4 regions of the Sphingobacterium paramultivorum genome follow, and region 3 is predicted to be linked to each of the others. Evidence: riboswitches for the same ligand, from Rfam matches in the RefSeq annotation. Region 3 holds a riboswitch; each other region holds the start of a gene.
The links. Region 3 has a riboswitch for S-adenosylmethionine ahead of HS960_RS26240 (5-oxoprolinase). Riboswitches for the same ligand answer to the same signal wherever they lie in the genome.
Positions count from the first base shown of each region.

Region 1 (4,995 bases), 270 kb from region 3:
TGATGTCGAGGGTATTTGATCTTCGCATTAAATTTAAACGACCATTTTAAAATCGATTTGAGGATATGAGAAAAGTTGTACTTGCTGGAGGGACCGGTCATCTTGGAACAGTGCTAAAGAAAAAGTTTTTGGAATCGGGGTGGGAAGTGTTGATTTTGTCCCGAAAACAGCCTGAGAAAGAAGATGGGGTAAGTTATCTGTTTTGGGACGGAGAGCATTTGGGTACATGGGTTCATGTACTGGAAAGTGCAGATACCGTGATAAACTTAAGCGGCGAAAGCATACGACGTCGATTTACGCGAAAAAATAGAGCAATTCTGACCGATTCACGGCTTTTACCGACGAATGCAATAGGAAAAGCAATAGCAGCTTGTGATAAACCCCCAAGGCTTTGGATAAACTTTTCTGGTATATCTCTTTTTTCTGGATTAAATGAACTGCAGGATGAGACAAGTACTGCGGTTGGAGAGGGGTATCTTGCTCAGCTCACCAAAAGATGGGAAGCTGCTTTTTGAGCATATGCCCTGCCTGAGACGCTTAAAGTGATACTTCGTGTCAGCCCTGTGTTGTCAAAACAGCAAGGTATGCTAGCTGAATTACATCCGCTGGCTAGAAGGGGATTGGGCGGTAAAATTTCTAACGGACGCCAATGTGTGAGTTGGATTCATGAGCGCGATCTTGTACGATTAGTGATGTGGATAATTGAGCAGACACAACCACGGTTTATTTATCATGCATGTAGCCCCCGTCCCGTTACCAATGCTACATTTATGAAAGCGCTCAGAGCGAGTTCGGGTGCATCTTTTGGCTTGCCTATACCTAGGGCAATTGCCCGTATCGGATCGTTCTTGAAAGCTGTAGATTCAAGTATTCTTCTCCAACCTGTTCCCGGGACAACCAGGTTCACCCTGGAAGATGGATTTGATTTCGACTTTGCGGAAATTGAATGCGCATTGAACGATTTAATAAAATAACAAGAATAAATTGTCAGTCAATTTAAAAAAACTTAACTATATAGTATTATGTCATCTTCCAAATCAAGAGCCATTATTAGCGAGGACTGGACAGTCGTCATCCTCGGATTAGCTCTAATTTTTTCAGCACTCTTTGGTATCATCGTACCTAGCCCAAGTTTTTCGTGGAATTCGGCGGCAGATCTTTCTGCAAAAGTCCTGTCTCCTGAGAATCTTTTGGCGATCGGCGTCCAATTTTTGTTGGTCTTTGTTACTGCTCTTGTTGGGGCCGTACTATTAAGAAAACCGTTAAAGTCACTTTTAGTCGTTTTTCCTTTCATCTTTGTATTAACGATACTCGCATTGGTTTTAGCTGGCAATAGTACGGTAAAGGAGTATAATCTGGAAGCTGTTATTTTTAGCTTGGGTATTGGTTTGCTGATCAGCAACTTGTTCAAGCTGCCCTCCTGGTTCAAAGAAGCACTTTCTACAGAATTATATGTGAAAATTGGCTTAGTGCTATTAGGAACAACGGTTATATTTGGCGAGATATTAAAAGCTGGAACTTTAGGGCTTATTCAGGCTTTGGTCGTTGTATTGTCAGTGTGGTATTTTGCATTTTGGCTTTGTAGGAAATTGAAAGTGGATCAGGAAATGGCGTTGATGCTTTCGTCGGCTGTTTCAATTTGTGGTGTATCGGCGGCTATTGCTACATCTGGAGCCATTAAAGGAGATCCTAAAAAGCTATCTTATGTTGTTTCTCTTGTTTTGATTACTGCGATCCCCATGATGATTTTAATGCCTTACTTTGCAGCATGGATGGGCTTATCGCAAGAAGTTACCGGAGCCTGGCTGGGAGGGAGTATCGATACCACTGGAGCAGTCGTTGCTTCCGGTTCGCTGGTAGGTGAGGAAGCGTTAAAAATTAGTACTATAGTAAAATTTTCTCAAAATGTCTTACTTGGCATTGCCGCCTTTGCTATCAGTGTTTATTGGACATATTCGCATTCCAAAAGTGCAGAAAATGCGGAGAAACCTACATTAAAAATTATTTGGGAGCGTTTTCCGAAATTTGTCCTGGGTTTTGTCTTTGCATCTTTGCTATTTTCTTTTGTAATTAACGCTGAGCAAATCAATAGTGTTAAAGCAGAATTAAAAAGTATACAAGGCTTGTGGTTTGCACTGGCTTTTACATCGATAGGTCTGGAAACGAATTTTAAAGAACTGTTTGTACATAATAATAAGAAGCCATTGTATGCATTTCTGATCGCACAGACTTTCAATATCATGCTCACATTGGTAATCGCCATACTGTTATTTAGGTAAATTTTAGTGCTACTTTTTTCCATGTTGTTGCATTCATGTTTCTCGGGTATTTCTTGTGGTCTATTGATTTTTATCTCAAAAATATTTCCGCACATAAATAATAACCCTTGATGCATACAACGGTTAACAGAATAGGAGGGATAGAACGAATAATTGACTCGGGGGAAGTAAATAAAACTTTTATTTTCAAAAAGATATGGATATTTAAATAAAATCTACTAACTTTATAGAGTATTCAGAATTGCATCGCGCGATACCAACCGAGTAGAATTACCACGGTGGTTAAATAATATGGGTTTCGGCCAAAAAAACTGAATACAATTTATAGTTTAACCCTTTAAATTTTTAAATTGTATGGCAACAACAAAAAGTCTTTATGAACACTTATCTGAAACGCTTATTCATTATTCGATTAACGAATTAATCCAATTTAATAATGATACGGTGTCGGGCCGGGGGTGGGGATCATCCAAAGCCATATTTCGGGCCGCTCTGTTAAGCACCCTTTCCAAAAAGGGTCTTGATCTATCAAGTATTGTTTCGAGAGAAGACGGTTTTACATCGGTAAAACAAGTTGCGGTGAGATTGGAGGACAATAGGCTTGTGCCGATTGCTTAAGAATTAAAGTACTTATTACGACCTTTCTAATTGATTTATTAAACTAAATAATGAGGGGCAGACTGAAAAGTCTGCTCTAAAATTAAGATAGACTTTCTATCCTTCTTTTAAAAAAGAGTCTACTATCGAATTTACACTCTTTTTCAGGTGTTCTTAATCTATTCCAAATTTCATTAAACTTTTACAATATGAGTGAAAAACCAACACAACAGACCGCCTTGGGCGATGTCGCTGCACGACACCTGGCAATTGCCACCAGAACCGTTCCACAACTTGAAAGTATCTCACCCCGATGGCTAGTACACTTATTGCAATGGACACCTGTGGAATCGGGCGTGTTTCGATTAAACAAAGTTGTCGGCGAAGACAGTATCCAGGTAGACTGTTCCAGACGTGATGAGAGTGTTTTACCACATACATTTGTTGATTATGACGAAAGTCCACGGGAGTATAATTTAAACGCGGTCAATACACTGATAGACGTACATACGCGGGTTTCTGATCTCTACAGCAAGCCCTATAATCAGATCAGTGAACAGTTACGTTTGGCAATTGAGAAAATTAAAGAAAGGCAGGAGAGTGAGCTCATCAACAATACTGATTACGGAATCTTGAGCAATGTCGCGTCCAAACAGATTATTAAGACCAGATCTGGAGCTCCTACACCCGATGACCTGGACGAATTGATCACAAAGGTATGGAAGCAGCCTGGATTTTTTCTGCTTCATCCCCTCACCATTGCGGCCTTTGGGCGCGAATGTACACGTCGTGGTGTCCCACCACCCACGGTGTCACTTTTCGGTTCACAGTTTTTAACCTGGCGCGGCATCCCATTGATTCCCAGTGATAAAGTGCCTATTGTAAATGGGAAGACCAAAATTCTGTTAATCCGCACAGGAGAAGCACGTCAGGGAGTAATCGGTCTTTATCAGCCTAACTTACCGGGTGAACAAACGCCGGGCCTATCCATCAAGTTTACTGGAATCAATGATAAAGCCATTGCCTCTTACCTGATATCTTTATATTGTTCACTGGTCATTCTCGTAGACGATGCTGTGGCTGTATTGGACGATGTTGACATCACACAATACCACAGCTACAATTATAAATAAATCATTCCTTAAAAAATTTTACTATGTCTCATTTAGATATTGATTTCGAAAGATTTCTAACGGAAGAAGCAAATAAGTATTTTAAGGCAGTTCCAACGGAAAACCTCGTATCTCGGGATCTTCCCCGACATGAAATCCATGCTGAAAAACCGGGCTCTAATCCTGAACTGAGAGAATTCCGGTTAGAAGATCCAGCGATCGGTTTTCATGATCCAAGTTTTCATAGGGGAAATGCTACTATCCCTGTAGCTGGGAATGGCAGGCAGCCAGGTATTTACAACCCAGTTCTTCCTCCTGCTACGGGTGTTGATATAGAACCACAGGTCAATAAATTACCCTTTGCAGAAACGCATGAAAAGCCACTTGACACACTAAGAGGAGCATTGCAGCAATTAAGTGGTTTTAAACATACTGCCCAGATACCACTGGCCGATAGTGCCAATTCATTCTATTTCATAAAGTCGGGGGCTGCCTTTGAAAATACGTCTTCCTTGCCTTTCGATACGTTGAAACCCCGTTTTGACGTTCAGTCAATTCGTCGCGACTTTCCTATTCTGCAAGAAACTGTGGGTGGAAGGCCACTTGTTTGGCTGGACAATGCCGCGACGACTCAAAAACCACAAGTGGTTATCGATAGGATATCGCGCTTTTATAAGACTGAAAATTCCAATATACACCGTGCTGCACATGAACTTGCTGCACGTGCTACAGATGCGTACGAAGAATCGCGAAATGTCATTAAAAACTTTCTAAATGCAAGTTCACCCAATGAAATTATATTTACGCGTGGCACGACCGAATCTATCAACCTTGTTGCCAATAGTTGGGGAGACCAGCATTTAGGCCCAGATGATGAGATTATAATTAGCTATCTGGAACATCATGCCAATATAGTTCCCTGGCAGCAATTGAGTCAAAAGAAAGGTTTTAAGATCCGGGTAATCCCTGTTGATGAGCAGGGAAATTTGCTTTTTGATGAGTATAGC
Region 1 is NZ_CP058555.1:160,873-165,867, forward strand. It holds gene soxC (sulfite dehydrogenase) at 1-19, shown strand, start outside; gene HS960_RS00655 (NAD-dependent epimerase/dehydratase family protein) at 66-515, shown strand; gene HS960_RS00660 (Rossmann-fold NAD(P)-binding domain-containing protein) at 585-974, shown strand; gene HS960_RS00665 (YeiH family protein) at 1,023-2,279, shown strand; SAM-I-IV-variant riboswitch at 2,506-2,599, shown strand; gene HS960_RS00670 (5-oxoprolinase) at 2,634-2,897, shown strand; gene HS960_RS00675 (family 2A encapsulin nanocompartment shell protein) at 3,086-4,009, shown strand; gene HS960_RS00680 (family 2A encapsulin nanocompartment cargo protein cysteine desulfurase) at 4,033-4,995, shown strand, end outside.
Region 1: it holds a riboswitch for S-adenosylmethionine, as region 3 does, so the genes downstream of both, HS960_RS00670 (5-oxoprolinase) here and HS960_RS26240 (5-oxoprolinase) in region 3, are expected to answer to the same signal.

Region 2 (4,995 bases), 1.1 Mb from region 3:
ACAACACAATTTCTCCATTTTCGTTGGATAAAGTTCCTTTTAACAAGATATCATTGGGCTTACGAAACAATGAAATATTTGCAGCCACAATAGGCTGATTGTCTTGTCCAACAACGACTGTACGTAATTTTCCCCCGTCAGACTGTGCTGAAACGGGTCCGGCAATAGAAAACAGGAATAAAACAAGAGAAAATAAGAGCAATTTAATTTTTTGTGGTTTCATAATGTAATTTCTTAAGGCTATCGATTGGATAGTCAACTTCATAATAATGACAACAAACCTCGTGTATTCATTACACGTTGACTAGTAGAAATAGATAGATCGTCCGATTCACTCGGTAGACAACCAAATAACATCGGTAAACCATGTCATTCGCTGATCGATGCTAAAGCCGATAAAATCATCCCAGCTAATCTTGAATCTCCAAAAAGCACAGCGCAAGAAAAGCACATCGAATCAAAATAAAAATTCAAAAAATCAACAAAAATCAAAACAAATAAATTGTATACAAAAAATATTAAGCATAATATTTGTATTTTTACATAGAAAATTAGTAAACTGATTAATGAGCACTGTATCATTGAAGAAAAGATTCTACCGTATTTATATCCTTATGATACGATTTATGCATGGCGAGCATTCTGGAGACGCATTACGTAATGTTTCCATCAGCATCTTGCCAAGTTTGGCGATCTACTTATTGGGAGCGCAAGCGAGCACGGCTATTGGAATCGGTGTCGGATCGTTGTTAACAACACTCACAGATCCTCCTGGAAACAGAAAAGATAAACTTTCTTCTGCTCTCGTATGTATTCCCACCTTCTTTGTTGCATCATTGTTTACAGCGATTGTATTTCCGTATCATTGGCCCTTGGTTATACTGCTAGCAGCGGCCGGTTTTATATGTACGTTATACGGTATTTTTGGGGCTCGCTATGCTGCAATTGGAAACATGACATTGATTCTCATGAGTTTTGTGATCGGAATGGCCCCGCAACACCCTTTTGCGGTTAGTTTACAGATTACAACAGGTTCCATTATATACTACTTTTTTAGCCTTTTACAAGCCTATATACAACCTTATCGCTCGCTAAAACATGCGATGGCCAATGGTTTTCATGGATTGTCCCAATTTCTATTGATACGATCACAGTCTTACGATCCCAATATTCCTTTGAATATAACGTACAGTCGCGTAGGCAAAATTCATGGCCTGATCAGCGAACAACAGGAACAAATCAGGTCTCTTCTTTTTCGAGAAAAAAAAATCATAAGTCAACAGTGGCATAAAAGCAATTATTGGCTCAGTCAGGTTTATGGGTTAATTGACCTTCATGAGTTAATTATTGCACTTGATCACGACTATGATGCGATTCGCAAAAATCTTGCAGACACGGGCAGCCTCCCTTTAATTCGTCACACAATCAAATTATTAGCTTTAGAAATTGATAGCTTTTCACAACCTAACAAGAGGTTTCGGTATGCGCATCAATTATATCACAATAACTTTAAAATTAATGCCCTCTTACAGGATTTAAAAGAAATTCAAGAACAGCAGACCGGTCAAGCAAAAAGTATATTATGTTCGATCATAAGCAACATCGAAGCAATTATTGAAGTACTCAGCCGAATTCAGGTAGCTTTTTATCAAAATCAGGAAATTCAGGATAAGATTGACAGCAGTGAGTACCAGCAATTTATCAATCGACCTTTGCGCAATCTTGCTGATCTAAAAAGTAAACTCCATCTGAATAACCCGCTTTTTCGATTTGCAGTTCGGATGGCTCTTCTTTTTGGAACAGGCGCATTGATCGGTATTTTATTTTTGGATTTTAAATATACCTATTGGATCTTACTGACGATCGCTATTGTTGCCAGACCAGCATTTTCAATGACAAAAAAGCGTAATATAGAGCGTATTGTAGGCACATTCTCGGGTATAATAGTTGGTATATTCTGCTTAATTTCTATTCATTTTCTCCCAGCTCTCCTTACCATAGCTGCATTAGGTCTTTTCGGATTCTTTTTGTTCAACCGATCTAATTATATGGTCAGTGTCATCTTTATTACCTTGGGAATTGTGATTGCGCTCAATTTGTTTGAAGGCAATATCAATCTCATTTTAGGCAGCCGAATACTTTTCACACTCATTGGAGCATTCTTGGCTATAGCAGGTTATTTCTTGATCCCCGTACGCCAGAGCACAGGCATGGTTCAGCTGGCAAAAGAGGTATCCCTTTACAACGAGCATTATTTCCAAACCATCAATAACCGTCTGTCGGAAGAGAAACAAAGTTCTTTTGATATACGACTGGCTCGCAAAAAAGCGCAGACTGCCATGGCGCTATTTTCAGACGCTATCAATCAAATGAAAAAAGAACCCGAGCATAAATGGATGGATTGGTCACATATCCACCATTTTCAAGCACTCTCTTATCAGGTCAACTCCCATTTGGTGGGTCTTTCACTATCGTTAAGCAAAAAGACGAATCGCCACCTAGCGTATGATATCCATAGTAGAATTGATGCACTTAAACCTCTTTTAACAGATTTAAATCAAATTGCGGAACGGATCAACTTAAAGAAATCATAATACCCGATTGACAGTTATTTATCCGGTTTCATCCGACGATATGCGATCCCGATCGGTATGTTATTTAAAATTCCTTTAACTAAAAAATAGCTTTTCTTTTGCTTTAATAAAAAAAGAGTTTATATTTGTGTCGTCTTCGAAAGAAGATTTCTAATCAACACCTCCCTTAATCAGTAGGTCTTGATTTATAAAGAAGTGGCGAGAGACTGGCTCAATGACCCACTGGCAACCTTCAATTTGTTTGAAAAGGTGCCAATTCCTGTCCAAAACAATATCGTTTTGGAGCATATAAATGACATAAGACAATGATTATTAAACTACTGAAGTCCATTAAAAATTCAGGTTCAACACAAGTGAACCACACGATAAGCGAAAGTGTAAGTCATCGTACAACTGTATTGATGCGAATGCGTATGCATATGCACTTCCATGCTTGTTAAAAATCATTTCCTTTTTCTTGGATAAAGATTTAACAGACCCTTCAACGAGGTGTGTATGCTTCTCTTTTTACTTAGCAATTTCTTTTTGAACCCTTAAAATCTGATATATTATGTCTTCAAACAAAAATTTAAAATTCGAAACTCTTCAGGTTCACGCTGGCCAAGTCGCTGATCCTACTACGGGATCTAGAGCAGTTCCTATATATCAAACAACATCTTTTGTATTTGAAAATGCCGAACACGGCGCAAACTTATTTGCATTAAAGCAGTTCGGCAATATCTATACACGGATTATGAACCCTACTACGGATGTTTTCGAACAACGTATTGCGGCACTGGAAGGTGGAGTCGCTGCTGTTGCTGTTGCATCTGGCCAGGCGGCACAGTTTATTGCATTAAATAATATCTTGGAAAGTGGTGACAATTTTGTTGCCGGATCCAACTTATACGGCGGTACATTTAACCAGTTTAAAGTTTCTTTTAAACGCCTGGGCATCGAAGCTCGTTTTGCAACGGACGCCGAGGCAGATAAAATTGAAGCCCTCATTGATGATAAAACAAAGGCCATCTATGTTGAAACAATTGGAAACCCAAGTTTCAATATTCCAGACTTTGAGAAAATTGCTGCCGTAGCAAAAAAATATGACTTACCATTAATCGTCGATAATACTTTTGGAGCTGGAGGTTATTTATTTAAACCTTTGGAGTATGGTGCGAATGTTGTTGTTGAATCGGCTACTAAATGGATCGGTGGACATGGTACAAGCATTGGCGGTGTCATCGTCGACGGCGGAAACTACAATTGGGGCAACGGAAAATACCCTCAATTTTCCGAACCATCTGAAGGTTATCATGGCTTAGTTTTTTCCGAAGTTTTCGGTGAAGGCGGACCGTTTGGAAATATTCAATTTGCCATTCGGGCACGTGTGGAAGGGCTTCGAGATTTCGGGCCAGCACTCTCCCCTTTCAATTCATTCTTATTATTACAAGGGCTTGAAACCCTGTCTTTACGGGTGCAACGCCATGTAGACAACACTTTAGAGGTAGCTAAATGGCTTGAGGCGCATCCACAGGTAGAAAAAGTAAACTATCCGGGCTTAAAAAGTTCTCCGAGCTTCGCTAACGCACAAAAATACCTTAAAAATGGCTATGGTGCAGTGCTTTCTTTCCAGCTCAAAGGTGACGCAGCACAAAAGGCCAATAGCTTTATCGACAGCTTAGAATTGATCAGTCACTTGGCCAACGTCGGTGATACGAAGTCATTGATTATCCATCCAGCAGCGACTACTCACCAACAATTGAGTGATGAAGATCAAGCCAATGCTGGAGTGTTCAAAGGTTTATTACGTCTTTCTGTAGGAATAGAACATATTGATGACATCAAAGCTGATTTACAACAAGCTTTTGATAAAATTAAATAATCAGATTTTTTCGGCTTAAACTTAAACGTAAAATGAGTAAGCATATTTATCTGCACCCGGAGCCTTTTGTATTTGAAAATGGAAGAGAGCTTACTGATTTACAAATCAGTTATGAAACATTTGGCAAACCCAATGCAGATCGCAGTAATGTGATCTGGGTTTGCCATGCACTAACGGCTAATGCAGATGTACTGGATTGGTGGTCCGGTCTTTTTGGAACAGGTGAATTGTTTGATTCAAACGATTATTATATTATCTGCGCCAATGTCATAGGATCAGCATATAATAGCAGTAATCCGCTATCTGTAAACCCAGCTACTGGACAGCCCTACTACCTATCTTTTCCTGAATTTACAGTAAGGGATTTGGTCAACGCACATCAATTTCTTGCAGACTACCTGGATATCAAACAAATAGAGATCCTTATTGGGGGCTCATTAGGCGGTCAACAAGCATTGGAATGGGCCGTATCGCACAGTATAGCCATCAACCATCTAATCGTCGTTGGAACAAATGCCGTCCATTCACCATGGGGTATTG
Region 2 is NZ_CP058555.1:1,036,347-1,041,341, reverse strand. It holds gene HS960_RS04235 (TonB-dependent receptor) at 1-223, opposite strand, end outside; gene HS960_RS04230 (FUSC family protein) at 567-2,594, shown strand; SAM riboswitch class I at 2,777-2,889, shown strand; gene HS960_RS04225 (O-acetylhomoserine aminocarboxypropyltransferase/cysteine synthase family protein) at 3,145-4,455, shown strand; gene HS960_RS04220 (homoserine O-acetyltransferase family protein) at 4,488-4,995, shown strand, end outside.
Region 2: it holds a riboswitch for S-adenosylmethionine, as region 3 does, so the genes downstream of both, HS960_RS04225 (O-acetylhomoserine aminocarboxypropyltransferase/cysteine synthase family protein) here and HS960_RS26240 (5-oxoprolinase) in region 3, are expected to answer to the same signal.

Region 3 (4,995 bases):
CTTCGGCAACAAGCGCTTCATAGCTGGGGCTTTCCACTTTAAAAGGCTCGGTCAAGGGGATAATCTCTGCTGTAATACCGCCAATTAGCTGCAGCTTCTGATTTGCAGCCTGAATATCATGACCGATCTGCACGAGCAACAGTTCCCGCTTCGAAAGCTCCAACGAAATACGCAAGACGTCACTGTGTAATACCACGCCCGCCTTATACAGATGTTCAATCTCTTTGAGCTGTACCCGTTGATCAGCAATATCCTGCTCGATTAAAGATCGGTTACTATACGACAGTTCCAAATCCAAAAAAAGATTGCAAACCTCCAATTTCGTCTGCGCTGCGGCATTCTTCCAATCGATTCTGGCCAGCTCATTTTCCAATTTTTTGGACTCAATTTTCATTAGGTCCCGATGCCCATTGTAGAGGTTCAGATAAAAATCCAGGCCGCTATCGTACAAGTAATGAATGATATCATGCTGGGAAGGTTTATTTAAAAGCCCCTGGTCATACACAGGCATATTACTCGCATAACTAGCAGAAGCTCTGGCGGAAATTTTGGGTAGCAACTCCATGCGTTGCTGCTGTACTGCCACCTCAGTTTCTTTGAGCTGCAAATAGGACTGCTCGATGTATTTACTGTTCTGTAGCGCTTTGTCGATCATGTCTTTCAGGGACATGCGCAAAGAATCGAGGGCGAAGGTGTCCGAAATAGCGAATACTAACAATCCCATGGTTAGTATTCCTTTTGCCCAATAGGGAGGAAAAAAGTTCACGTGTGCTATGTAATTTTTTTGCGTAGCAAACTTAGACACTTATTGGAACTTGGATTTCTTCACAAACGCCAATATGTTATGGAAAAAAGACATTTTTTCATCAATTCAAACAAAAAGACCAATATCTGCCAAGAAGCCCTTGCAATATCCTTTTTTACAGCACATAAAAAAGGCCTTTCAAATCATGATTTGAAAGGCCTTTCTCGACGGTATAATAATAGATTATCCGTATAAGGAATCTTCTATTGCATTCCACAACTGTATTCTTTTTTGTAGCGCAATTTTACTGATCTCTTTCATTTCTGTCCATTTAACCTCATCGTCCTTCCCGAGATCTGTGATCATCTGCATCGCCAAAGGCCCGTGCTCATCGCCATCAAGGTCAATATGACGTTGAAAATAATAGATAAAGCTATCCAGATTGGCTGTAGGGAAATTTGTTTTAATTTCTTCCAAAATAGAGGTAAACATTCCCGGGATAAGATCTTCGCGTCCAAATGTAAATGCAGCAGCAATTTTATGCACCTCGCCCTCAGCAATCACTTCGAATGTAAAATTCAAAAAGTCTTTGATCCGCTTGTCCAATGTGGTCGTTGCAATGACATCGAATATGTTACTCGATTTTTTGGCGTGAGCAATAAATTTGTTGACCAGATGAAGGTCGGCACCCATGGCATCCATGGCGTCCAGATACATCTCAAAATGGCTCAAACGGCGGCCATCAATATATTCATCCGACTCCTCAGCCAATACAATTTCGTTGATTAGATAGCGTGTTGATGGATTCTCACTCGCAAACCAAGGTAAAGTCGTACAGGTCAATTTAATCTGTAAAGCTTTTAGTAAAGACATAAAATCCCATACAGCGTACACATGCCCTTCTGTAAAAGAACGTAGATTCTTGATCGTTTTGATCTTACGATACAAAGGGTGTTGCAATAATACCTCGCGTTCGGCAGCAATGTATTCGTTAATTTCCGCAATTCTATTCATGGCGCAAAAGTATTGTCTTATCTCTATTTTTAAAAGTATTTTCGATGAGATTACAGTAACATGATAAATTTTTCGCCCAGCTATCCGCTTCATAACCAAATCACAGCCAACAACGCGCCTCGCTTTTGACCTCCCTATTCCTGTTGCTAACGTTCATTTACCCTTAAAAACAAAAATATTTTTTATTATAAAAAATAATCTACTATATTTGTAGAGTATTCAGAATTGCATGATGCAATACCAACCGAGTGCAGGCACCGCGGTGGTAAATTAATACGGGTTTCGACCAAAATAAACGTCGCAGAACGATTATTTTCCCAACAAGATCTGGATACAGTTTATGGTTTAATCCTTTAAATTTTTAAATTGTATGGCTACTACAACAAATCTTTACCAACACTTACTGGAAAAATTCAGTTATTACTCAACAGATGAACTGATACAGCTCAACAATGACACCATCTTAGGACAAGGCTGGGGTTCAGCCAAGGCAACCTTTAGAACAGCTTTGATCAGTACGTTCTCCAAAAGAGGACTGGATCTTTCCAACATCATTTCCAAGGAAGACGGTTTTACCTCGGTGAAGCATGTCCCTGTACGCTTGGAACAGAATGTCCTGATTCCTTTACAATAATCGTTATCGGTAAAAAAAGCGCGCATCGAAAGGACTTCGTGCGCGCTGCTGTGGTTGGTTTAGGAAATTGCCGATTTAAAAGAAGGCGATAATCTTATTATTTATAGTTTGGATTCTGAATTAACACACCTGCGCTTTTCTCAATTTCTGTTTGTGGTAATGGCCAGCGGTAAAATTTGTCTTCAAAATGATAGGGCACTTTACTGTCTTTGACCGCATTGAGTACTTCGCCTGCGATATGCCAACGAATCAGGTCGTAATGCCGTAGTCCTTCGAAAGCAAGTTCAACCCTTCTTTCGTGGCGGATACGGTCGCGCATTTTTTCCTTGGTATAACCGGCAGGAAACCCGGGCATCTGAACGCGGCTCCTCAGGGTATTCATGGCATCGTAAACCGATGGATCTGGTCCGGCAATTTCATTTTGTGCTTCGGCATACATCAATAACACCTCCCCAAACCGCAGTACAACCGCATCCTGTTGGCTCAATGTTGAAAAGCCAAAAGGTAAGTTGGCCGGATCCAAAAATTTCAACACCCCATAACCTGTAGGCCGCGGATTGGACGGTGTATGGATCTTACCGCCGCCAAAGTCGGGATGATCCACGAAAATTGTTTTGCTCAAGCGCGGATCCCTATCTTTGAAGGGATTAGCTCGGTCAGTCAAGGGTGATTCACCATAAGGCAGACCATCTTTGCATTCATAGGTATCCACCAGGTTTTGTAAAGGTGAAGCAGCAATCCAATCGCCTAAATACATGTCCCAGGGGGCTGTATTATTCGGTGCCAAAAAATTGACCGAAAAGATAATCTCGGTATTGTTCTTCTGTGTTGCATCGCGAAAGACATTTTCAAAAGCTGTACTCAGAGTATACTCTTTCATGACATCGGTGCATAAGTCTTTTACCTCTTTCAAAATTGCTAAATCGGGCACCCCTTTGTCGCCATAAGCCGCAAACAGTAAAACCCGTGCTTTCAAGGCTTTTGCTGAACTTGCGGTCGCATGCCCCCCATTATTGAAATAAGGTTTAGCCGCTAAGTTGGCGATCCCAAAATCCAGATCGGCCCGAATCTGTTTTAGAATATTCTCTGCAGTTTCCTTTGGCTGACGCTGATTCTCCAGACTGAGGGAAGTAAGCACAAGCGGCACCTCACCATAAATACTGTACAATTGGAAGTAAACAAAAGCACGGATAAAGCGGGCTTCGGCTTCCATGTTCTTCTTCTCCCCATCGTTCATATCGGAGCCGTTATAGCCCTGAAGCTTCTCGATCAGGCGATTGGCACGTCCTATTCCCACATAAGCATCGTTATAAATTCCGGTTTCATACCCCCCTGTGGTCGGATTTAAATTCCCACCTACGATTTCATTGACGCTACCTGAGTTGAACTGATTGTAGCCATTGTCGGTCAGACAGTCCCGGAAAGGCATCCCATAGGAGAAAGCCTCACTCTGCAATGACGCGTATACACCGGCCAATGCATTATCAAAATCCGATTTTTTGCTAAAATAGTTGTCCGAAGCGATCTGATCCAAAGGATTAAGGTCCAAGGCACTGTTACAGGAACCCAAAAATAGTCCGGATAGCATCAACGCTGTTATAAATTTCTTTTTCATAGCACTTAAAAGTTAACTTGTACACCAAATGAATAAATCTTGTTTTGTGGATACTGTACCAGATCACCATTTCCATAGCGTTCAGGGTCCAAGCCCTTAAATTTGGTCGCAGTAAGGAGGTTATCACCCGAAAAATAAACCCTTAGGCGGTCAATTTTATATTTTTTCAACAGCCCTTCAGGTAAAGTGTATCCGAACACAAGATTTTTCAACCTGAAGTATGAAGCATCCTGTATAAAATAGCTGGAAGCACGGCTGAATTTCTCCGGAGCACTCCAACCCCAATAAATACGGGGCATCGTTGTCGAAGGGTTTTCAGGTGTCCAACGGTCTAACCAGTCTTTTGTCGGCGGACTGCCTTGCACAAATGGGGTTACACCCCAGCCCGAAACATAGGATTTGACGCCATATACCCCTTGTAATAGAGCCGAAAAGTCAAAGCCCTTAAAACTTGCACTTAGATTAAAACTATAGTTCAGTTTTGGATCTACACCGGAAATAATTGTTCTGTCGTTCGCATCGATTTTTCCGTCCCCATTGACATCCCGATACTTAAGATCTCCTGCCAGTGTATTATCATTAAACTGCTTAGGCGACCCCGCTACTTCGGCATCGGATTGAAATATGCCGATGACTTCGTAGGTATAAAAGCTGTCCATCGCATAGCCATTTTTTTTGATCGTATAGCCGCCGATTTCAGGCTCGCCAAATTTGACCAGCTTGTTTTTGAAACGATCGAGGTTTGCACCGAGCTGATAGCGTAAACCTTCCAATGCTCCCGTAGTAATCTGATTACGATAAGTAATTCCCAACTCAACACCTTTATTCTCGACAATTCCATCATTTACGTAAGGTGCCCCCAAACCAACGATTGCAGTAATCTGTGACTGTCTTAGAATATCGGTCGTCCTCTTTTTATACCAGTCAAAAGTGATATCTAAATTTTTAAACAGACTCAGGTCCAATCCCACATCGGTCATCGTTGTT
Region 3 is NZ_CP058555.1:6,321,825-6,326,819, reverse strand. It holds gene HS960_RS26250 (TolC family protein) at 1-724, opposite strand, end outside; gene HS960_RS26245 (DUF3050 domain-containing protein) at 989-1,759, opposite strand; SAM-I-IV-variant riboswitch at 1,970-2,063, shown strand; gene HS960_RS26240 (5-oxoprolinase) at 2,130-2,393, shown strand; gene HS960_RS26235 (RagB/SusD family nutrient uptake outer membrane protein) at 2,491-4,008, opposite strand; gene HS960_RS26230 (SusC/RagA family TonB-linked outer membrane protein) at 4,014-4,995, opposite strand, start outside.

Region 4 (4,995 bases), 950 kb from region 3:
AGCTATTCTCGTTGGAGAGTAGGAGTGTGAGATAGTGTAAAGTCAAGCTAAAGGTTTTTCCCGAACCGGCTGAAGCTTTTAGTATTTTTAATGGCGCAACAGATTTCATAGAATGAAGGTAGAAAGTAAAAAGTGAATTGGCAAAAATGTCGATGACTATTTCGAAGGTACTGTACCCAAACCGTTCATCCTGTTTACATTTGGTAAAGATGTCCTTTTGAATAAAGGAGCTGTTTAGTGCCTTGATTTTTGAAAAGTTCGTTGTAGATGCTGTATGGAAGCAAGAAAAGACGAAGGTCTAAGGGGTAGGTGTTACGCTTGAAAGAGCTTGTTGAAAACAGCTAACCCTGTCGTTTTCAGTGAAGTTTTATTAAATTATAATGATGATTAAAAAAAAATAACTATCTTTGCATCCCCTCTAGTATGAAGCTCGGGGGATATGTTGAATACATAAAATAAAATTAAAGAATGGCAACTAAAATCAGATTGCAAAGACACGGTAAAAAAGGACGTCCTTTTTACCACGTAGTCGTAGCGGATTCTCGCGCTCCACGTGACGGTAAATTCATCGAACGTATTGGTTCTTACAACCCAAACACAAATCCAGCAACTATCGTTTTGGATTTTGAAAAAGCTTTGGATTGGATGAATAAAGGTGCTCAACCAACTGACACTGCTCGCGCTATCCTTTCTTACAAAGGTGTTCTTTACAAAAAACACTTGCAAGGTGGTGTGAAAAAAGGTGCTTTTGATGAAGCTGCTGCTGAAGCTAAATTTACAGCTTGGACTGAAGCTAATGATGCAAGAATCACTGGTAAAAAAGATGGTTTAGCACAAACTAAAGCTGAAACTAGAAAAGCTGCTTTAGCTGCTGAAGCTAAGAAAAAAGAAGAAAAAGCTGCTGCTGTAGCTGCTAAAAATGCTCCTGTAGCGGAAGAAACTGCTGCTGAGGAGACTGAAGCTCCTGCATCAGAAGAAACTGAAGGTTAATTCTTTCATAAAGTATTCGAGAAAGCCGACTCAATCTTGAGCCGGCTTTTTTTGAAACAGCCAATAGGCTAATGGTTTGCCAAATCATGTCTCACAGCTAATCGCTAAATACGAAATATATGACTATTGATCAAAGCTTTTACATCGGTTACATCAGTAAAACAAGAGGTCTTAAAGGAGAAGTACAACTGTTTTTTGAATTCGAGGAATACGAGAGTTTGAATATCGATGTTGTCTTTGTGGAAGTGAACAAAAAGCTTGTTCCTTATTTTGTTGATACCATTAAATTTCAAAAAAATAGTACAGCGTATGTGACATTTGAGGATGTGGATCATATCGATAAGGCTCAAGTACTTGTCCGTAAAAAGCTATATCTTTCCAATGATAAGATGCCCGAGCGCGATCCAGATGATTTTAGATATACTGATTTAATCGGTTTTTTAGTGATTGATGAAAACCATGGTGAACTGGGGCAAATAACAGATGTCCAGGAATTTCCACAACAATTTGTCGCCTCGGTAAATATGGACGGTAAAGAACTGATGTTCCCGTTGTCTGATGATTTGATCTTAGGAATCGATGGCGAAGAGGAGATCATTGAAGTTGAATTGCCAGAAGGCTTGGTGGATCTTTATAAAGAATAAGCATATCCCCGAGCTTATTCAAATAAATAGCAGTATACGAACTATTGCAGTAATTTCTTATCTTGGTCTGTATATTATTACTGGCCATAATTATTGATTGATTTTGAAACCGTTATTACTGCTGCTATTCGTATTCTCGTTGTCTTCTTGTGCTTTCTTTGGGAAGAAAAAGGACTTTCCTGAAGGCAATTACCAAATGATATTGGGCTATTCAAATGAAGAGTATCATAAAGTAAAAAGAGAATCACCCCAAAATGTCGAGGCAGATACCTATGGTAATGATCCTACGATATATCGGTCCTTTCTCTCTCTCCATGATAAAGACAAGTTTGTCATGGCGATCGATGATATCTTACTCTTCGGTAAGTATAGATTCAACGGCGATCGATTAGAATTGACCGATGAGAAAAAAGGTAGCCTCGCATTAGATATTATTAAGGTAAAAAGCGATTTTGTTCAGCTGAGAGGTGATTTTTCACAGTTTAGCTCAGCACGTATACCCACTAGCGAAAGACTTTATATCAACTTTGCGTTAGATAAAACCCCTATCCGGGAGACCCCCAGCAAATTTGATAGCCAAGTGAATCTATGGCGAAATGCCCCTGTAAAATCAGAAAGTGAAAAGGAGATAAAAGCTAGGGCATTGAATTTTGTAGATTATTCTATCGCTTATTTCCAACACATATCAAGTTCTGGTACACATCACGATTATCGAATGGATGGTGTTGAATCACCCATTATTTATGCTGAGAATGGCATTGTGCTCAAGGCATGGGCAGATGTTCCCGATTCTTGGAAGGAATTATTTTACAACGAAAAAAATGCATTAGTCGCCTATCAATATTTATTTGATGGTTTTAAATTTGGATCGAAAGAGGAGTACCATGTTACAGGACTCTTATTGATCACATTTTATCTCAAAAATCTACGGAATTCCCTGGCAGCGAATCTTTAGCCAATCCTGTTGTGGCATAGTCAATATCTTCGCTGTCGATGATCCTCGATCGTTAATTTTATCTGTTTTTTTAAGTCTTTTACTTTTGGTGGAGCGTAAATTCCTGTTGTTGACTGGGAATAAACCTGAAGCCGCATTTATTGCAGTCTTTTTGCCGCTATTTTTGCCTTTTCGAAAAAATATTTTTGTCTTTTGATTTTTTAAAACGATATTAGCAACGCTTATAGAGAAAGGCCGAGGGACTAGACCCGTTGAAGCCTTAGCAACCTGTATTGTTCAAGGTGCTAAATTCTACCCTACTCCATGTGGGAAAGATAAGTTACATGTAGATAAACGATTCCTCGACTTGTGCGTTTCGATGTAAGCCAACCAAACTAAAAACAGTTTTTTAATGAAGATTATCGATCATATCCAGAATGCCAAAGGAAAAACATTGTTTTCTTTTGAGCTATTGCCACCGGCAAAAGGGCAGGGCATCCAAAGTATTTTTAAAACCATGGATGAACTGATGGAGTTTAAACCTCCTTTTATCGACGTAACCTACCATCGGGAAGATTATATCTATAAAGAGCATGCGAGTGGATTACTGGAACGCGTTTCCTATCGTAAACGTCCTGGGACAGTGGCGATATGTGCTGCAATCATGAATAAATATAAAGTAGATGCGGTGCCCCATTTGATATGTGGTGGTTTTACAAAAGAGGAAACTGAAAATGCCCTGATCGATTTGAACTTCCTGGGGATAGATAACGTCTTGGTATTGCGGGGAGATGCACGTAAAGGCGATGCCGATTTCATACCGAGCGATGGTGGACATGCTTTTGCAACAGACCTATTGGAACAGGTAACTGATATGAATAAAGGAAAGTATTTGCATGAAGACATTATCACATCGGAAAAGACTGATTTTTGCATCGGAGTAGCGGGATATCCCGAAAAGCATTTTGAATCGCCAAATTTCAATACTGATTTTAAATATCTGAAACAAAAAGTCGATATGGGAGCAGAGTTTATTGTGACTCAGATGTTCTTTAATGTTGAAAAATACAAAGAGTTTGTAACAAAATGTAGAGACAATGGAATCCATGTGCCTATTATTCCAGGATTAAAACCATTGACAACGAAAAAGCAGTTGGTGACCTTACCAAGGATATTTCATTTAGATATTCCGGAGGAACTGAGCGATGCTGTTTCAGCATGTAAAACGAATGCCGACGTCAGACAAGTCGGTGAGGAGTGGTTGGTGCAACAATGTCAGGAGCTGATTAAATTTGGCGCTCCGGTATTACATTTCTATACGATGAGTAATCCTGGTCCAACAAAGAAAATTGTTGAAAAACTAGCCTAACTCATAAAAATAATACGAAAAGGGAGCCAATAAGCTTCCTTTTTTTATTGTAATATTAGTTGTGAAAGCCCGAAATAAGTCCATAATTTCGATAGTGTGGTTTAGGTCGGTCTCTATATTCAGGGTTGAGTAGCCTGTTTATAGTCAGATACTTGTGTTAAATAGTGTTAATTAACTTATTGGAGTCAGGATAACTTTTTAACTTAAAGTGCTAAAAAGGATTTTAACAATAGACCAAATTGACCTTATGAAGTACACTAGATTAAATTCTCTACTCGGCTTTGCTTGCGGACTAATTGCTACATGTGTATATATCGCCACCGTTGAAAAGACGGTAAGCTGGTGGGATTGTGGTGAATTTATTGCCTGTGCCTACAAGCTAGAAGTGGCACACCAACCGGGAGCACCATTATTTCTTCTTATTCAGAATATATTTTCCAACCTGGCTTTTGGTAATGCAGGTAAAATTGCCTATTGGATGAATATTGGATCCGCAATCTGCAGTGGGCTTACTGTTACATTTTTATTCTGGACGATAACAGCAATTGCCAAAAGGATACTCAACAGGCAAGAGAAAGTTCAATTATCGAATTATTTCCAAATTTTTGCTGCGGGTTTAGTTGGTGCAATGGCTTTCTGCTTCAGTGATTCATTCTGGTATTCGGCTGTTGAATCTGAGGTATATGCGATGTCTTCATTGTGTACAGCGATTGTTTTTTGGGCAATTTTAAAGTGGGAAGTGCGTGCAGATGAAGAAGGTAGCGATCGTTGGCTGGTTTTTATTGCTTTTGTTATGGGCCTTTCAATCGGAGTGCACCTATTAAATCTGTTGGCAATCCCGGCTATAGCGATGGTTGTCTATTTCAGAAGAGCAGGACAGGTTAATGCGAAAGGTACAGTAAAAGCTTTCCTGGTAGGAGTGCTGATCTTGGGGGCCGTTTTGTGGGGAATTATTCAATGGTTGGTCGGTCTAGCTGCTAAAGTGGATCTCTTATTTGTAAACTCGCTAGGTTTGGGCTTTGGCTCAGGCATCTTCTTCATGTGTCTGCTGTTGGGGG
Region 4 is NZ_CP058555.1:5,370,539-5,375,533, forward strand. It holds gene HS960_RS22380 (UvrD-helicase domain-containing protein) at 1-109, opposite strand, end outside; gene HS960_RS22385 (30S ribosomal protein S16) at 469-990, shown strand; gene rimM (ribosome maturation factor RimM) at 1,110-1,634, shown strand; gene HS960_RS22395 (hypothetical protein) at 1,738-2,589, shown strand; SAM riboswitch class I at 2,808-2,910, shown strand; gene HS960_RS22400 (methylenetetrahydrofolate reductase) at 2,981-3,937, shown strand; gene HS960_RS22405 (glycosyltransferase family 117 protein) at 4,185-4,995, shown strand, end outside.
Region 4: it holds a riboswitch for S-adenosylmethionine, as region 3 does, so the genes downstream of both, HS960_RS22400 (methylenetetrahydrofolate reductase) here and HS960_RS26240 (5-oxoprolinase) in region 3, are expected to answer to the same signal.